2 regions of the Georgenia daeguensis genome follow, and region 1 is predicted to be linked to the other one. Evidence: riboswitches for the same ligand, from Rfam matches in the RefSeq annotation. Region 1 holds a riboswitch; the other holds the start of a gene.
What was found. A riboswitch is a leader RNA that binds a small molecule or an ion and turns the genes downstream of it on or off. The one in region 1 is predicted to bind glycine.
Positions count from the first base shown of each region.

Region 2: it holds a riboswitch for glycine, as region 1 does, so the genes downstream of both, ABD774_RS10000 (DMT family transporter) here and gcvT (glycine cleavage system aminomethyltransferase GcvT) in region 1, are expected to answer to the same signal.

Region 1 covers NZ_BAABBA010000002.1:150,916-158,343, reverse strand. The annotation lists gene pknB (Stk1 family PASTA domain-containing Ser/Thr kinase) at 1-624, opposite strand, end outside; gene ABD774_RS02420 (LysM peptidoglycan-binding domain-containing protein) at 801-2,288, opposite strand; gene ABD774_RS02415 (Rv2175c family DNA-binding protein) at 2,465-2,836, shown strand; gene ABD774_RS02410 (polyprenyl synthetase family protein) at 2,904-3,992, opposite strand; gene ABD774_RS02405 (DUF4192 domain-containing protein) at 4,164-5,318, shown strand; gene ABD774_RS02400 (universal stress protein) at 5,433-5,831, shown strand; glycine riboswitch at 5,937-6,027, shown strand; glycine riboswitch at 6,028-6,128, shown strand; gene gcvT (glycine cleavage system aminomethyltransferase GcvT) at 6,181-7,275, shown strand; gene gcvH (glycine cleavage system protein GcvH) at 7,359-7,428, shown strand, end outside.
Region 2 covers NZ_BAABBA010000008.1:137,659-145,086, reverse strand. The annotation lists gene ABD774_RS10040 (CPBP family glutamic-type intramembrane protease) at 1-46, opposite strand, end outside; gene ABD774_RS10035 (hypothetical protein) at 64-651, opposite strand; gene ABD774_RS10030 (alpha/beta hydrolase) at 871-1,761, shown strand; gene ABD774_RS10025 (hypothetical protein) at 1,909-2,178, shown strand; gene ABD774_RS10020 (SDR family oxidoreductase) at 2,436-3,329, opposite strand; gene ABD774_RS10015 (class I SAM-dependent methyltransferase) at 3,335-3,862, opposite strand; gene ABD774_RS10010 (DUF1905 domain-containing protein) at 4,110-4,421, shown strand; gene ABD774_RS10005 (LLM class flavin-dependent oxidoreductase) at 4,434-5,483, shown strand; glycine riboswitch at 5,570-5,659, shown strand; gene ABD774_RS10000 (DMT family transporter) at 5,805-6,755, shown strand; gene ABD774_RS09995 (phosphodiester glycosidase family protein) at 6,900-7,428, shown strand, end outside.

The sequences.
Region 1 (7,428 bases):
GTAGAGCAGGACGCCCACGGCGTACACGTCCGCGCGCGGGTCGGCCCGTCCGGCGGTGACGATCTCGGGCGCGAGGTAGGCCACCGTGCCGAGGACCGTGCCGGTGCTCGCCGCGGTGGCCTCCGTGACGGCGCGCGCGAGACCGAAGTCGGCCACCTTCGCACGTCCGTCGAGGGTCAGGAGGACGTTCTCGGGCTTGATGTCCCGGTGCACCAGTCCGGCGCGGTGGGCGCAGGCGAGCGCGTCCAGCACCTGACCGGTGAGCGCGAGCGCCTCGCCCAGCGGCAGCGCCCCCCGCTCGCGGAGCACCGTGCGCAGGTTCGGGCCCTCGACGAACTCCATCGTCAGGTAGCTTGCCTCGCCGGCCAGGCCCTGGTCGTGGACCGAGACGATGCCCGGGTGCGCGAGCCGGGCCGCCGCCTGCGCCTCCCGGCGGAACCGGGCGACGAAGTCCGGGCTCTCCGCCAGGTGCGCGTGCATCACCTTGACCGCGACGGTGCGGTCGAGCCGACGGTCGGTGGCCCGGTAGACGGTCGCCATCCCGCCGCGCGCGACGCGTGCGGTCACCTCGTACCGGTCGTCGACCAGGTGGCCGATCATCGGGTCGAGAGTCGTGGCGTCCACGTCGCGAGCGTAACCGCCGCACCACGCCGCCAGCGTGCGGCATGCCGAAGGTCACACAGCTCCGTCGTGGCCTCCCGGCAGGGAGCGGCGTCGGGCGGGGACAGGGCCGACACGGTGCGCCGGCCGGACATGACGACGGCCGGGCCCCGTGGCCCGGCCGTCGTCATGAGCGGATCTCAGAACCGGTTCATGTGCGCCTTGACGGCCGCGACGTACATCTTAGTGTCCGCGAACATGCCGTTGCGCTTGACCGAGGCCGCGCCCTGGTAGTAGCCGGCGATGCCGGTCTCGAGGTCCGGCGCGGTGCGCTGGAGCTGACGGATGATCGCCACGCCGGCCACCACGTTGTCGTAGGGGTCGAGCAGGTTCAGCCGGCGGCCGACGAGGTCGGAGGCCCACTCGCCGGAGGACGGGATGACCTGCATCGTCCCGATGGCGTTGGCGGGGGAGACCGAGGCGTGGTTGAACCCCGACTCCTGGTAGGCGTGGGCCTGGGCGAGCGCGGGGTCGACGCCCATCTGCCGTGCCACCTGGGCCACCGTGGCCTGCATCTGCGCGCGCGAGGGCACGCCGGTGGCCAGCAGCGTGGCCTTGTTGGCGTTGGCGGAGGCGACGGTGGCGTCCGGGTAGGTGCGCCCGAGGAAGCTGTTCGGCACCAGCGGCGTGGTGGCCGGCGCGGCGGGCGTGGCGGCCGTGCCCGGGACCTTGAGCTTCTGCCCGACGTAGATGAGCCCGCGGGCGTCGAGCTTGTTGGTCTGGACGACGGCGGAGACGGTGGTGCCCCACTGCTTCGCCAGCACGGAGACGGTGTCGCCCGCCCGGACGGTGTAGGTGCCGGAGGTCGTGGCCGGCGCCGGGGCGCTCGAGGGAGCGGCGCCGGCGGCGCCCGAGACCACGAGCTTCTGGCCGGCGTAGATGAGGCCCGACGGGCGGAGGTTGTTCGCCGCGATGATGGCGCGGACGGTCGTGCCGTACTTCTTGGCCAGGCCCGAGACGGTCTCGCCGGCGCGCACGGTGTGCGTCCCGCCGGTCGTGACGGCCGGCGTGGTCCGGGTGGGCACGGAGGTCGCCGTCGGGGCGGCGGAGGCGGGGAGCGAGGCCGTGCCGGAGACGGCGAGCTTCTGGCCGACGTAGATGCGGTGCGCCGAGTCGAGCTTGTTGGCCTGGACGAGGGCGGCGACCGTGGTGCCGTACCGCTGGGCCAGGACGGAGAGCGTGTCGCCGGCCGTCACGGTGTGGGTGACGGCGGGGCGCGCGGCCGCGCGCGAGGCCGCCGTGGTCGCCGGCCGGGCGTCGGAGGCCGAGGCGGCGGAGGGGATCTTGAGCATCTGGCCGACGCGGATGAGCGCACGGGAGTCGAGGTTGTTCGCCCGCACGATCGCACTGACGGAGGAGCCGGTGCGGGCGGCGATGTGGGAGACCGTGTCACCGGCCTGGACCCGGTAGGTCATGGTCGGTGTGGCCGCGGGCGCCTGCGGTGCGAGGGCGGTGGCGCCGAGGGTGGCGCTGTGCAGGCTGGCGGGCGGCTGGGCGGGCGCGGCCTGGGCCGTCGCGGCGGGGACGGCGACGCCCACGGCGGTCGTCGCGGCCAGGGCCAGACCGATACCGGCCCGTCCCGCCTGGGTGCGGGCAGTGGTCCGAGAGCTGTTCTCGACCTTCGACATCGATCCTCCAACGGGGTCGTGCACAGGGGGCCGGCTCAGAGACACGACCGCTCGTGTAACGGACGTGACTCGTGTTGTCGGTGATACCAACGTGACTAATGAAACCAGTGTGACAGTAGCGACTGTAGGTGCGTGTCGACAACCGATTGTCCGAAACGGTCCTCTAAGATTCCTCCGTGACCGACGCGCCCGAGGACCCCACCCGCTGGTACTCCCTGCCCGAGGTGGCGGAAATGCTCGGTCTCCGCCTCCGCGACGTCCGCTCCCTGCTGCGGGAGCACCGTCTGCTCGCGGTGCCGCACGGGCCGAACGGCGCCCGCTCGGTGCCCGGTGAGCTGCTGCTGGGGCCCGACGACGTCGACGGCCCGGGGCCGCTGCCCGCGCTGCGCGGCACGCTGATCCTGCTCGCTGACGCCGGCTACGACGCCGAGGAGTCCTTCCGCTGGCTCTTCACGCCGCACGCCGAGCTCGAGGCGACGCCGATCGCCGCGCTGCGCGCCCGGCGCACCCACGCGGTGCGGCGGGTCGCCCAGACGCTCGCCTTCTGACGGGCGGCCGGGACGCGCGTCCCGGCCCGGCGGCAGCGACGCAGCGCCGCGGACCGGACCGCCCGGATCAGGCGGCGCGGCGGGTGAGCGCCGCCGCGAGCTCCCGCAGCAGGGCGTCGGCCCGCCGCGGCAACGCCGCCGTAGCCAGGGCGACCAGACCGGCCTGGTAACGCGCCTCGATCATGCGCTCGTGCTCCTCCACCGCACCGGTCGCACGCATGACCCGCTGAAGGGCGGCCACGTCGTCGCCGGTGAGGTCCGCCGCGCCCACCCGGTCCCGGAGCAACGCGCGGTCGTCCGCGCCCGCCCGGCGCACGGTCATCGCGAGCAGGGCCGTGCGCTTGCCCTCGCGCAGGTCGTCGCCCGCCGGTTTGCCGGTTGTCGACGGGTCGCCGAAGACGCCCAGCTCGTCGTCACGGAGCTGGAACGCCTCGCCCAGCGGCAGCCCGACGGCGGACAGCGCGGCGAGCAGATCGTCGTCCGCACCCGCGAGCGCGGCACCCACCAGCAGCGGGTGCTCCACCGAGTACCGCGCCGACTTGTGCCGGACCACCTGCAGGGCCCGCGCCAGCGCAGCGTCGCCGTCGTCCTCCCACGGCTGGGCCTGGGACCGGACGTCCAGGTACTGGCCGAGGGCCACCTCGGCGGTCATCGCGTCGTAGGTCCGCCGCGCCCGGCCCCCGGCCGCGGGTCCGACCGCCGCCTGCGCCTCGTCCATCTCCATGGACGACAGCGACAGCAGGAGGTCGCCGAGAACGATGGCGGACGCCTGACCGTAGTCGTCGGCGTCGCCGAGCCAGTCCCGCTCGGCGTGCTCGAGGGCGAACCTGCGGTGCGCTGAGGGCATGCCGCGCCGGGTCTGCGAGGCGTCCATGACGTCGTCGTGCACGAGTGCGGCACCCTGGAAGAGCTCGAGCGCGCTGCCCGCGAGGACCACGGGCCCCCCCAGCGAGGCGTCCGGGGCGGCCGCGGCCCAGCCCGCCCCGCACAGCAGCGCCCGGAGCCGCTTGCCGCCACCGAGCAGGGACCTGGCGGGCGCCAGGAAGTCGGTCAGCGGCGCGCCCACGTGCGCGAGGTGCGCGGTGCGGTCGTCCAGGGCGGTGAGGACCCGCTCGGCGACGGCCTCGCGGAGGTCGGACAGGGCGGTGCTGTGCATGACCCGACCCTATGCGCCCCGCGACCCCCACCGTCCACATCGCAGACCCTGACCCGTCCACAGCGCGGCGCGTCCGTCCACCCGACCGCCGCTGTGCACAGCCGGCGGCGGCCGCGGCGTCCGTGCACAGGCGCGGCGCGGGCACCAGGAGTTCCGCGGCTGGATGGACCCATGACCACCACAGAGACCATCCGACTGTCCCAGCCCCGCGACCTCATCGCCCTCATCCCGTACCGGCTGGGCTTCCACCCCGCCGAGTCCGCCGTTCTCGTGGCCGTGAGCGTCACCCCGGACGGCCGGAAGGAGGTCGGCCTGGTGGCGCGCATGGACCTCGCCGACCTCGCGTCCCCGCTCAGCGGCGGCGAGGCGGCGGCGGTCCTGGCTGGCCACGTCGCCGCCCAGCAGCCCGAGGACCTCCACCTCGTCCTGTACACGAAGGAGGAGGACGACCGGGTGCTCCACGACGTCGTGGACCATCTCGCCGACGCCCTGGACGAGGCCCTGTGGCCGCTGGCGCCCGATCTCGACCCGTGGCGGGTGGGGCCGCGTGGCTGGGGCCATCTCGACACCTGCGACTGCTGCCCGCCGGCCGGCCATCCGCTCGAGCTGCTGACCGCGTCCCCGGCGGCGGCGGCGATGGTGACGGCGGGACGCGCCGCTGCGGGGGACCGGTCGCAGCTCGCGGTCGTGCGCACCCGCGACGGCGACGCGCTGGCCACCGCCTTCGCAGCTGCCGAGGCGGAGCGCGAGCGACTCCGCGAGGTGCGCCGGGCCTGCGGCGGCGCACCGCTCGTGCGCGGCGCCGCGTTCGGCGTCCCCGGTGCCCGGCCCGCCCGCGACCAGGAGCCGCTGCGGCGCTGGCGGGAGCAGGGCGCCCGGTTGTGGGACGCCGCGGTCGCGACCGGTCCGGGTCAACGGTCGCGCACGGCCCCCGAGGTGCTGGGCCGGCTGCTCGTCGTGCTCGGCGACAAGGTCGTGAGGGACGCCGTGGTGGCCGCCACGATGGAGGCGGCCGAGGGGCGCACGGGCGACTACCTCGATCCCGGGACGGTGGTCCGGGCCTTCGAGACCGAGGTGGCGCCGGACGCCGAGATGGTCGGCCGGGCGACGGCGCTCGCCCAGACCGTGGCCGCCCATGCCGAGCCCGGTGGGGGCGGCCCGGCCCTGGGTGCTCTGGCGTACCTGGCCTGGTGGGGCAACGAGGGGGCCCGCGCCGACGTGGTCGCGCGGCAGGCGCTGCAGGAGGAGCCGGGCCACCGCCTGGCGGAGCTGGTGGTGGCGGCGCTGGAGGCGGGTATGCCGCCGGCGTGGGTGCGGACACCGTGACGGTGTCGCCGTCCGTGCCCGCCGTGCGTGAGGTGCTCGTGACCGCGGTGTTTCGGGTAACGTCCCGGGCACGGTCCACGGGGCCGCCCGGCAGGCGGCAGGAACGGAGCAGGCATGACGATCGTCGTGGGGTACGTGACCACGCAGGAGGGAGCGGCGGCGCTGGACGCCGCCGTGGCGGAGGCGCGACGGCGCGACTCCCGGCTCATCGTGGTGCTCGCGCGTCGCTCGCGCGGCGACGACCCGTCGCTGCTGGAGGCCGAGGCCGACGCCGTGCGTGACCTGCTCGACGACGCGGACATCGCCTACGACATCCGCCAGCTCCGGCGGTCCGACGACGTCGCGCAGTCCCTCGTCGCCACGGCGGAGGAGGTCGAGGCGGAGCTGATCGTCATCGGGCTGCGCCGCCGCTCCCCGGTGGGCAAGCTCGTGCTCGGGTCGAACGCGCAGCGCATCCTGCTCGACGCCCCCTGCCCCGTGCTGGCCGTCAAGCCCGTCCCCGCCGCGTCCTGACCGCGGCGCGGCCGCGACCGCGTTCCCGGCACCGCCGGTGGTAGCGTGCACCCCGCGCGGCGGGTGATCCTCCGACGCCACCCAGAACTGGATATCGGGCCGTCAGCAGTCGGCACGGGAGAGCCGTCGCCCCCGCGACGCACCGAAGGAGCAACCGCCCCGGCAATCTCTCAGGTCCCCGCACCGTGTCGATCAGGCCACTCTGGAAAGAAGTCCACGCGTCCACGGGCTCACCCATGGTGAAAGGGCCGCCGTCCGGCGCCCGAAACTCTCAGGTACCAGCACAGAGGGGGAGCCGATCGACGTGCGCGCCCGCGCACGCGTCCGACGACCCGACGGAGCTCCCCGCATGACCACCGACCTCCTGCGCACCCCGCTCTACGCCGTGCACCGCGACGCCGGCGCCGCGATGACCCCGTTCGCCGGCTGGGAGATGCCCCTGCGCTACACCTCCGACCTCGCCGAGCACGCCGCGGTCCGCGAGCGCGCCGGCCTGTTCGACCTCTCGCACATGGCGCAGATCGAGGTGTCCGGACCGGGGGCCGCGGACGCGCTGGACCACGCGCTGGTCTCCCGCAGCTCCACCCTCGCCGTCGGCAGGGCGCGCTACACGATGATGGTCGCCCCGGACGGCGGCGTGGTCGACGACCTCATCGTCTACCGCCTGGCGGAGACCGAGTTCCTGGTCGTCGCCAACGCAGCCAACCGGACCGTGGTGCTGGACGAGCTCACCGTGCGGTCCGGCGCCGACGTGCACGTCGCCGACCGCACCGAGGCCCGGGCGCTGGTGGCGCTGCAGGGCCCGGTCTCGACCGAGGTGCTCGCGGGACTCACCGACACGGATCTGGCCGCCCTGAGGTACTACGCCTCGGTCCGCGCCGAGGTCGCCGGCGTCCCCGTGCTGCTCGCCCGCACCGGCTACACCGGCGAGGTCGGTTTCGAGCTGTCCGTGCCCGCCGCCTCCGCCGTGCCGCTGTGGTCGGCGCTGCTCGAGGCCGGTGCCGGGTCGGGCGTCGTGCCGTGCGGGCTCGCCTGCCGGGACACGCTGCGGCTCGAGGCGGGCATGCCCCTGTACGGGCACGAGCTCAGCCGCGACGTCACGCCCTACGAGGCGAACCTGGGCCGGGTGGTCGACCTCGAGCACGACTTCGTCGGCAAGGACGCCCTCGCCGACCGGGCTCAGCACCCCAGCGGGACGGTGCTCGTGGGGCTCGCCGGCGAGGGCCGCCGCGCCGCCCGCGCCGGCAGCACCGTGCTCGACGGCGACGGCGCGATCGGCGCCGTCACCTCCGGCGTCCTGTCGCCGACCCTGGGCCACCCCGTCGCGATGGCGCTCGTCGACCGCGACAGGGCCGCCGTGGGCACCCGCCTCGAGGTGGACGTGCGCGGCAGGCGCCAGCCCGTGACCGTGGTCGACCTGCCCTTCTACCGCCGCCCTCGCTGACCGCGACGGCCCGCCCTCGCGGCGAGAGCCGCAGCACCCAGACCCCACACCCTGCCAGGCAAGTCCCACCGAATGGAGCGACCGTGAGCTACCCCGACGACCGCCAGTACACCGCCGACCACGAGTGGATCGCCGTCGACGGCGACACCGCAC
Region 2 (7,428 bases), on a different contig from region 1:
CCGTGACGGGTGGGCGCCCGGGGTCGCGGACCGGGCGTGCGCGCACCTGCCCAGTGTGGCCGTCTAGCTCGCCCACCGGAGCCGGTAGACCCGGAGGAACCCGACGAAGGCGCCCACGGCCGCCACCACGTTGAACCCCATGCGCGAGCGCCAGTGCCAGGTCTCGAACTCCCGCGCCACCTGCACCAGGTACTCGGGGGAGTGGACCGCCAGGCCCTCCACGAACATGATCTCGTTGCGCGGCCAGAAGTAGACGATGGAGGCGAGGCCCTCACCGAGGATCGCCACGAGGCTGACGAGGATCCACCAGCGCGCTTGGCGCTCCCGCCAGGTGAGGACGAGGGCGGCGCCGCCGAGCACCCAGGTGGCGAGCCCGAGCGGCGGGAAGAAGTCATTCGGCCCCGTGACGGCGAGGAACTCCATGCCGAGCTCGAGCGACTCCGGCGGGTCGGCGAAGACGTTCGGGTAGACCATGAACGTCTCGAGCACGATGGCCCCGAGCAGGATCATCATCACCCACGCGTAGGCGAGGGTGACCGCGTGGGCCAGCTTCTGCCGTCCCGTTCTCGGGTCGGCCTGGAGGCGTGCCGGGCGTGGCCGCGACGTGCCGGTCGGCACCATCGGGGCTGTGTCTGGGGTGTGCTGTGTCATGACGGTGACGCTATGAGCGGGCTGCCGCCGGCCACATCGGCCCGGTGTCGACTCCCGGTGTCGTCACCGGGCGACGGTCGTCGGCGTCCGGATCGACGCCGTCCGGGTCGCCGGTCCCGCCCCGCGGGCGGGAGCGGGCTGGCTAGCCTGGGAGCGTCGACGACGCCGGAACGCCCGAGGGAGCCGCGCTTCCGCCGTCGGGAGGTGGAGGACGTAGCGATGGCGACCGGACCCGAGGCGCTGACGTTCCTGTCTGGCGGCACGCGGCTCGCCGGGAACCTCTACCGGCCGGATCGCGGCGGGACCACGCCCGGCGTCGTGGTGTGCACGGGGTTCGGCGGCACGCAGGACACGCCCTCGGTTGTCGCCGCCGCCACGACGTTCGCCGAGCACGGCTGGGCGGCGCTGACGTTCGACTACCGCAGCTTCGGCCGCAGCGACGGCCGGCCCCGGCAGGTGGTCTCGATCCGCGGCCAGCTCGCCGACATCCGGGCCGCGGTGGCCCAGCTGCGCCGGCTGCCCGGCGTCGCCGCCGACCGGGTCGCGCTGTGGGGCACCTCGCTCGGCGGTGGGCACGTGGTGACCGTCGCGGCGGACGACCCGCGCATCGCCGCCGTCGTCGCGCAGGTGCCCTTCAACGGCTTCCCCAGGAAGGTGGAAGGGCGCTCTGCCCGGTCGCAGCGGGCGCTGCTGCGCGCCATGGCCGGGGACGCCCTTCGTGGGGCGTTCCGCCTGCCGCCCGGCTACATCAAGGCGGTGGGGCGCCCCGGCGAGCTCGCCGTGATGGCCAGCGACGAGGCGCAGCGGACCGTCGAGAATCTGGCGAGCGACACCTGGGAGAACCGCGTCGCGCCGCGGGCGCTGTGGTCGATGATGCGCTACCGCCCGGGCAGCGTCGCGTCCCGGCTGACGATGCCGCTGCTCGTGTGCGTCGCCGCGCTCGACCGGGAGACCCAGGGGGAGCAGACCGACCAGCTGGTCCGGGCGGCGCCGCGGGTGGAGGTGCGGACCTACCCCTGCTCCCACTTCGACATGTACCGGCCGGACGTGCGGGAACGGGTCCTCGCCGACCAGGTCGACTTCCTCTCGCGCGCGCTCGCGACGGCGTGACGCCCGGGCGGAGGCCCGCGGCGGCGCCGTCTCGGCGCCGGAAGTGTGACGCATCTCCGGCCCGCGCGGGGCCGGGCGGGCGCGCTCCTGGCGCCGTTTTCGGATATACCGGTAGGAGACTCCCGCCGCCGTCGAAGGACCAGGACGATGACCGACCCCACCGCGACCATGCACGTGCACACCACGCCCGACGGTCACCACTATCTCGTCGAGGGCCCGGAGGAGACGTGCCCCGCGGCGGAGCACGTCCGGGCCGACGCCGGCATCGCCGGTGGCGAGTCGCGCGACGGGGCGCACCGCGGACGACGGCGCACCCCCGCCGTCGTGCAGATCGCCACGATCGCGCTGGTCACCTACGCCGTCGCGCTCGGGCTTGTCCGCGTCGGTACTGCTGTGCTCGGCGGCCGGGACCGCTAGACCCGCGCCGTCGGGTCGAGAGGCTCGCAAGGCCCAAACGAGATCGAGGCTCTGGTTCGGATTCGTCGATGCACGAACCAGAACCTCGATCTCGTTCGTGTCTCGGTCCTCTGACGGGGGTCAGGCCCGCCGCCGGCGGCTGGCTCGGCGCTCCGGCGGCCCGCCGCCGGCGGCTGGCTCGGCGCTCCGGCGGCCCGGTCGGCGGCTGGCTCGGCGCTCCGGCGGCCCGGTCGGCGGCTGGCTCGGCGCTCCGGTGATCAGCGCCGCAGGCGCGCCACCGCTGACCAGAAGACCATCCTGGCCACCGCCGCGGGGCTGTAGCGCACCCCGTCCTCGTAGGGCCCCTCACCGCGGAGGACCGCGTCGGCGCCGCCGTCGACGAAGAGCACCTGCCCGGTCATGAAGGCGTTCTCCTCCGCCAGCGTCCAGGCGATCACGCTCGCCACCGCGCGGACGGGTCCGGGGATGCCCAGCGGCTGGGGCAACGCCTCGGCGAGGACCCGTGCCTGTGCGGCGTTGCCGAGCATCGTCCGCCGGGCGGTCTCGGTGTCGACCACGCCAGGTGCGACCGCGTTGAGCGTGATCCCCGCGCCGGCCCACCGGGCGTCCGCGGCCTGGCGGCGGACCCAGCGGTTCAGCGCGATCTTCGTCGAGCGGTAGATGACGGCGCCCCGTCCCCGCCCGGCCGCACCCCCGGCGGCCGCCCGCGCCGCCGCCTCGTCCCCGGCCAGGCAGGCCTCGACGACGGCGAGATCGCCGGCCGAGAGCGACGACGCGGAGGTGACCACGGTCGCCCGCGGGGCGGGTCGGCGCGCGAGGAGGGGGCGGAGCCCGTCGAGCACCGCGGTCGTGCCGAAGTAGTTCACCGAGACGGTGGCCGGGCCGCGGTCGTCGATCCCTGCGACCAGGGCGACGCCGTTGAGGCCGTCGGGGGCGAGCCGCTCCACGGCCGTCACGAGTGCGGTGCGTCCGGTCGCGGTGGCCAGGTCGGCGCGCACGTCGACCCCGTCGCCCAGGCCGCAGGTGAGCACCCGGTCACCGGCGGACCTCAGCAGCCCGACCAGCTCGGCACCGATCCCCGAGTCGGCGCCGGTGACGACGTGCGTTCGCCGTGGGGCGGCGGGACTCTGCGGGACGGCGTGGTCGGTCACGGGGCTCACCCTCCCAGATCGCGTCTGGAGGTGACCACCAGCAGACCGTCCTCGGCGCGGACCGCGGTCCGCAGACCCGGGACGTCGAGGGAGCGGACCACGCGGTCCGCCACGTCCTCGCGGGGCCGCCGCCCGTCCGGCAGCTCGTAGACGAGGCACAGGCGCCCGCCCGGTCGCAGGTGCGCGGCGAGGGCGCCGGCCTCGTGCACCGCCTGCCGGGTCCAGAAGACGTTGACGTTGACGGCCAGGGCGAGGTCGAACGTGGCGTCCGCGCCGAGCGCGGCCGTCAGGTCGGCGACGTCCGCCTCCACGACGGTCAGCCGCCCCTCCTCGACGAACCGGGCGTTGCGCCGTCGGGTCTGGTCGACCGCACGGGCGGACCGGTCGACGGCGGTGCACGTGAGACGGGGGAAGGTGTCGAGCAGGATCTCGACCGCCACGCCCGTGCCGCCGCCGATCTCGAGAACCCGCTCGGTCCCCGCAGGGTCGAGGTGCCGGATCGCGGCGTCGATCCGGGTCGGCACGCGAGCCACCGCACAACCTCCTCATCGTCCGGACGCGCGTGACGTCATCGCCGCCGGCCGGACCGGTCGGTACGGGGAGAGCGTGCCCTCCCGGCCCGGCGGGGGCACGGCATTTTCGAGCGACGGCGTGCGGCCGGGGCGCCGCCCTCGCCGTCCGCCGTCGTGGCTGGCCGCCGAACCGTGGGCCGGCCGCCGAACCGGTTGACCGGTCGCCAAACCGGTTGACCCGCGGGCCCAGCGCCGGGAGCATGCCGCCGTGACCTACGAGTTCGACGCCGCGCTGTGGCTCTGGGACGCCCGGCAGATGGACACCTGGACGTTCGTCTCGCTGCCCACGGAGGTGGCCGACGAGATCCTCGAGCTGAGCGCCCCGTACGAGCGTGGCTTCGGCTCGGTGCGGGTGGAGGTCGTCGTCGGCAGGACGGTGTGGCGGACGTCGGTCTTCCCCGACAGCGGCCGGCGCACCTACGTGCTGCCCATCAAGAAGGCGGTGCGGAAGGCGGAGCGGCTGGAGGCGGGGGACACGGCGCGGGTCCGGCTCACCCTGCTCGACGTCGGGGCCGGCTGAGAGGATGCGGCCATGACCACGGACGGCGGGACGCACCGCAAGCGCATCGGCTTCCTCTCGTTCGGGCACTGGCAGCCGGTGCCTGGGTCCCAGACCCGCACGGCCGCGGACGCCCTGCTGCAGACCATCGAGCTCGCCGTTGCCGCGGAGGAGCTGGGCATCGACGGCGCGTACGTGCGCGTGCACCACTTCGCCCGCCAGCTCGCCTCGCCCTTCCCGCTGCTCTCCGCGATCGCCGCGCGCACCTCGCGCATCGAGATCGGCACCGGGGTGATCGACATGCGCTACGAGCACCCGCTCTACATGGCCGAGGAGGCGGCGGCCGCCGACCTCATCAGCGGCGGGCGCCTCCAGCTCGGCGTCAGCCGCGGCTCGCCCGAGACGGCCCTGCGCGGGTACGAGTCCTTCGGCTACGTCCCCGCCGAGGGGCAGAGCGACGCCGACATGGCCCGTGCGCACACCGAGCTCTTCCGGGCCGCGATCGACGGCGCGGGGGTGGCGCGCGCGAACCCGCGGATGACCGGGAGCGACGCCCCGCTCGCGATCCAGCCGCTCTCGCCGGGCCTGCCCGAGCGGATCTGGTGGGGCTCGGGGACGCGGGCCACCGCGCGGTGGACGGCGGAGCAGGGGATGAACCTTATGAGCTCGACGCTGCTGAGCGAGGACACCGGCGTGCCGTTCGACGAGCTGCAGGCCGAGCAGATCGAGCTCTACCGCCAGGCCTGGCGGGACGCCGGCTGGGAGCGGGAGCCCCGCGTCTCGGTCAGCCGCAGCGTCATCCCGCTCACCACCGACCTCGACCGCGCCTACTTCGGCGGCCGCGAGGACGAGCGGCACGACCAGGTCGGCATGCTCGAGGGCGTCCGCGCACGGTTCGGCAAGAGCTACACCGGGGAGCCCGACGTCATCGCGGAGGAGCTGAGCAAGGACGCGGCCGTGGCGGCGGCGGACACGGTGCTGCTCACGGTGCCGAACCAGCTCGGTGTCGAGTACAACGCCCAGCTGCTGGAGAACATCGCCCGGCACGTGGCGCCGGCGTTCGGGTGGTCACCCGCAGGTTGACGCCCTGCACGCGCGCGCCGCGCCGCGTTTGCCGCCGTTGCGGTCCGGTAAGGCATACTTGAAACCTCCACAACTGAACACGCCACCGAACCGCGGCGGGAGAGTCCCGCAGCAGCGGGCGCCGAAGGAGCAACCTCCCCGGGAATCTCTCAGGCCCCCAAGACCGCCGCCGGCGAGGCTCCTCTGGAAAGCGACCCCCTCGGGGGTCCACCGACGGTGTAACCGGGCCGCGGCCCGTGAAAGCTCTCAGGTCCGATGACAGAGCGGGGATCGATCCGCCCGCTCTGCGCGCCCCCGCGCGTGCCCGTCCTGAGGAGTTCTGTGGCACTGTCCGCCCACGCGCCCGTGCGCGTCCCCGAGATCACTCGTGCCGGCGCCCCGGCCCGCAACCGCCGCCTCGGCGTCGTCGCGATCGTCGTCTCTGCCACCGCCATGGGCACCGCGGGGGTGTTCGGCCGCCTGGCCACTCCGTCCGGCGCACCGATCGGCGAGGCGCTCACGATGGGCCGCATGCTGGTCGGCGCGATCGGGATGCTGGTCGTCCTCGCCGCCGGCCGCCGCCTCGGCGTCCTGCGCCGCACACGCCTGTCCTGGTCCGTCGTGCTGGGCGGTGTCTTCCTCGGGCTGTCGCTGGCGACGCTGCTCTCCGCGACCGTCCTCGTCGACCTCGCGCTCGCCGTGGCGTTGCACTACCTGGGCCCGGTCCTCTCGGCCGCCCTGGCGTGGGTGCTGCTCAAGGAGTCGATGACCCGTCTCGAGGTGGTCTCCCTCGTCACCAGCTTCGTCGGGATGACGCTGGCGGCGGGCCTGGTCGGCGGCGAGCCCGCCGCGGCGTCCGGGCAGGAGGCCCTGGGCGTCGGGCTCGGCATCGCCTCCGGGATCTTCTACGGGGCGGCGCTGCTGTGCTACCGGTACCGCGCCGACATGCCGGCGGACGTGCGCAGCTTCTGGAACTTCGCCTTCGGCACGCTGGGGACCGCGGCCCTGGTCGCCGTGGTGCGGCCCGACCTGTCCGGGATGACGGCGACCCACTGGGCGTGGGCCGCCGCGTTCTTCCTCGTCTGCGGGCTCCTCGCGCTCGGCCTGCTCGTCGTGGCGGGCAAGCACCTGCGCGCCGCGGAGCTCTCCGGCCTGTCCTACTGGGAGGTCGTGGTGGCGCTGCTGCTCGGTGCCGCCCTGTTCGGCGAGGGCATCTCGGCGCTCGCCGCCGTCGGGGCCGGGCTCATCGTCATCGCGGGCGTCGTCCCGCTGCTCGGGGGCCGGCGGGGCTGAGCCGGGGGTGGCAGGTACCGGCCGTGGCCACAACCGCTCACCCGCCGTTCATCACCGAGCCATATCCCCTCGCTACGGTCGGTAACCGCGGCCGGACGACGACGTCCGGGCCGCGCCAGCCCGCACCGATCATCCGGGGGAACCGTGCACCTTCCTGCCCGAAGACTGACCGCCGCGCTCGCCGGCGCCGGCCTCTGCCTCGCCGCCGTCGGCGCCCTGCCGGCGCTGGCCACCACCGAGCCGACCGACGCCGAGACCCTCGCCGACCTGGTCACCGTCGGCGACGACAACGGGCTCGACCTCGACGCCGACGGGTCCGTGCTCCACGAGGTCTCCACCCAGGCGGTCGCGCCGGGCCTGGACCTGACCAGCTTCCAGCGCCTGGAGGAGAAGGGCTGGACGTCGGGCAACATCCTCAAGGCGGACCTCACCGAGCCGACCCTGAGCATGAAGGTCCTCGACTCGGGCTCCACCACATCCCCGGCCACCGTGCTGGACCAGGTCGAGGGCACCGGGGCGGTCGCCGCCGTCAACGGCAACCACTTCGACATGAACTTCACCAACGCCCCGATCTTCACCACGATCAGCGACGGCGAGGTCATCAACGGCTACAGCCAGCCGTTCCCGGCGTTCACGCTCACCGACGGCGTCGCGGCCGTCGAGTACCTCTCCG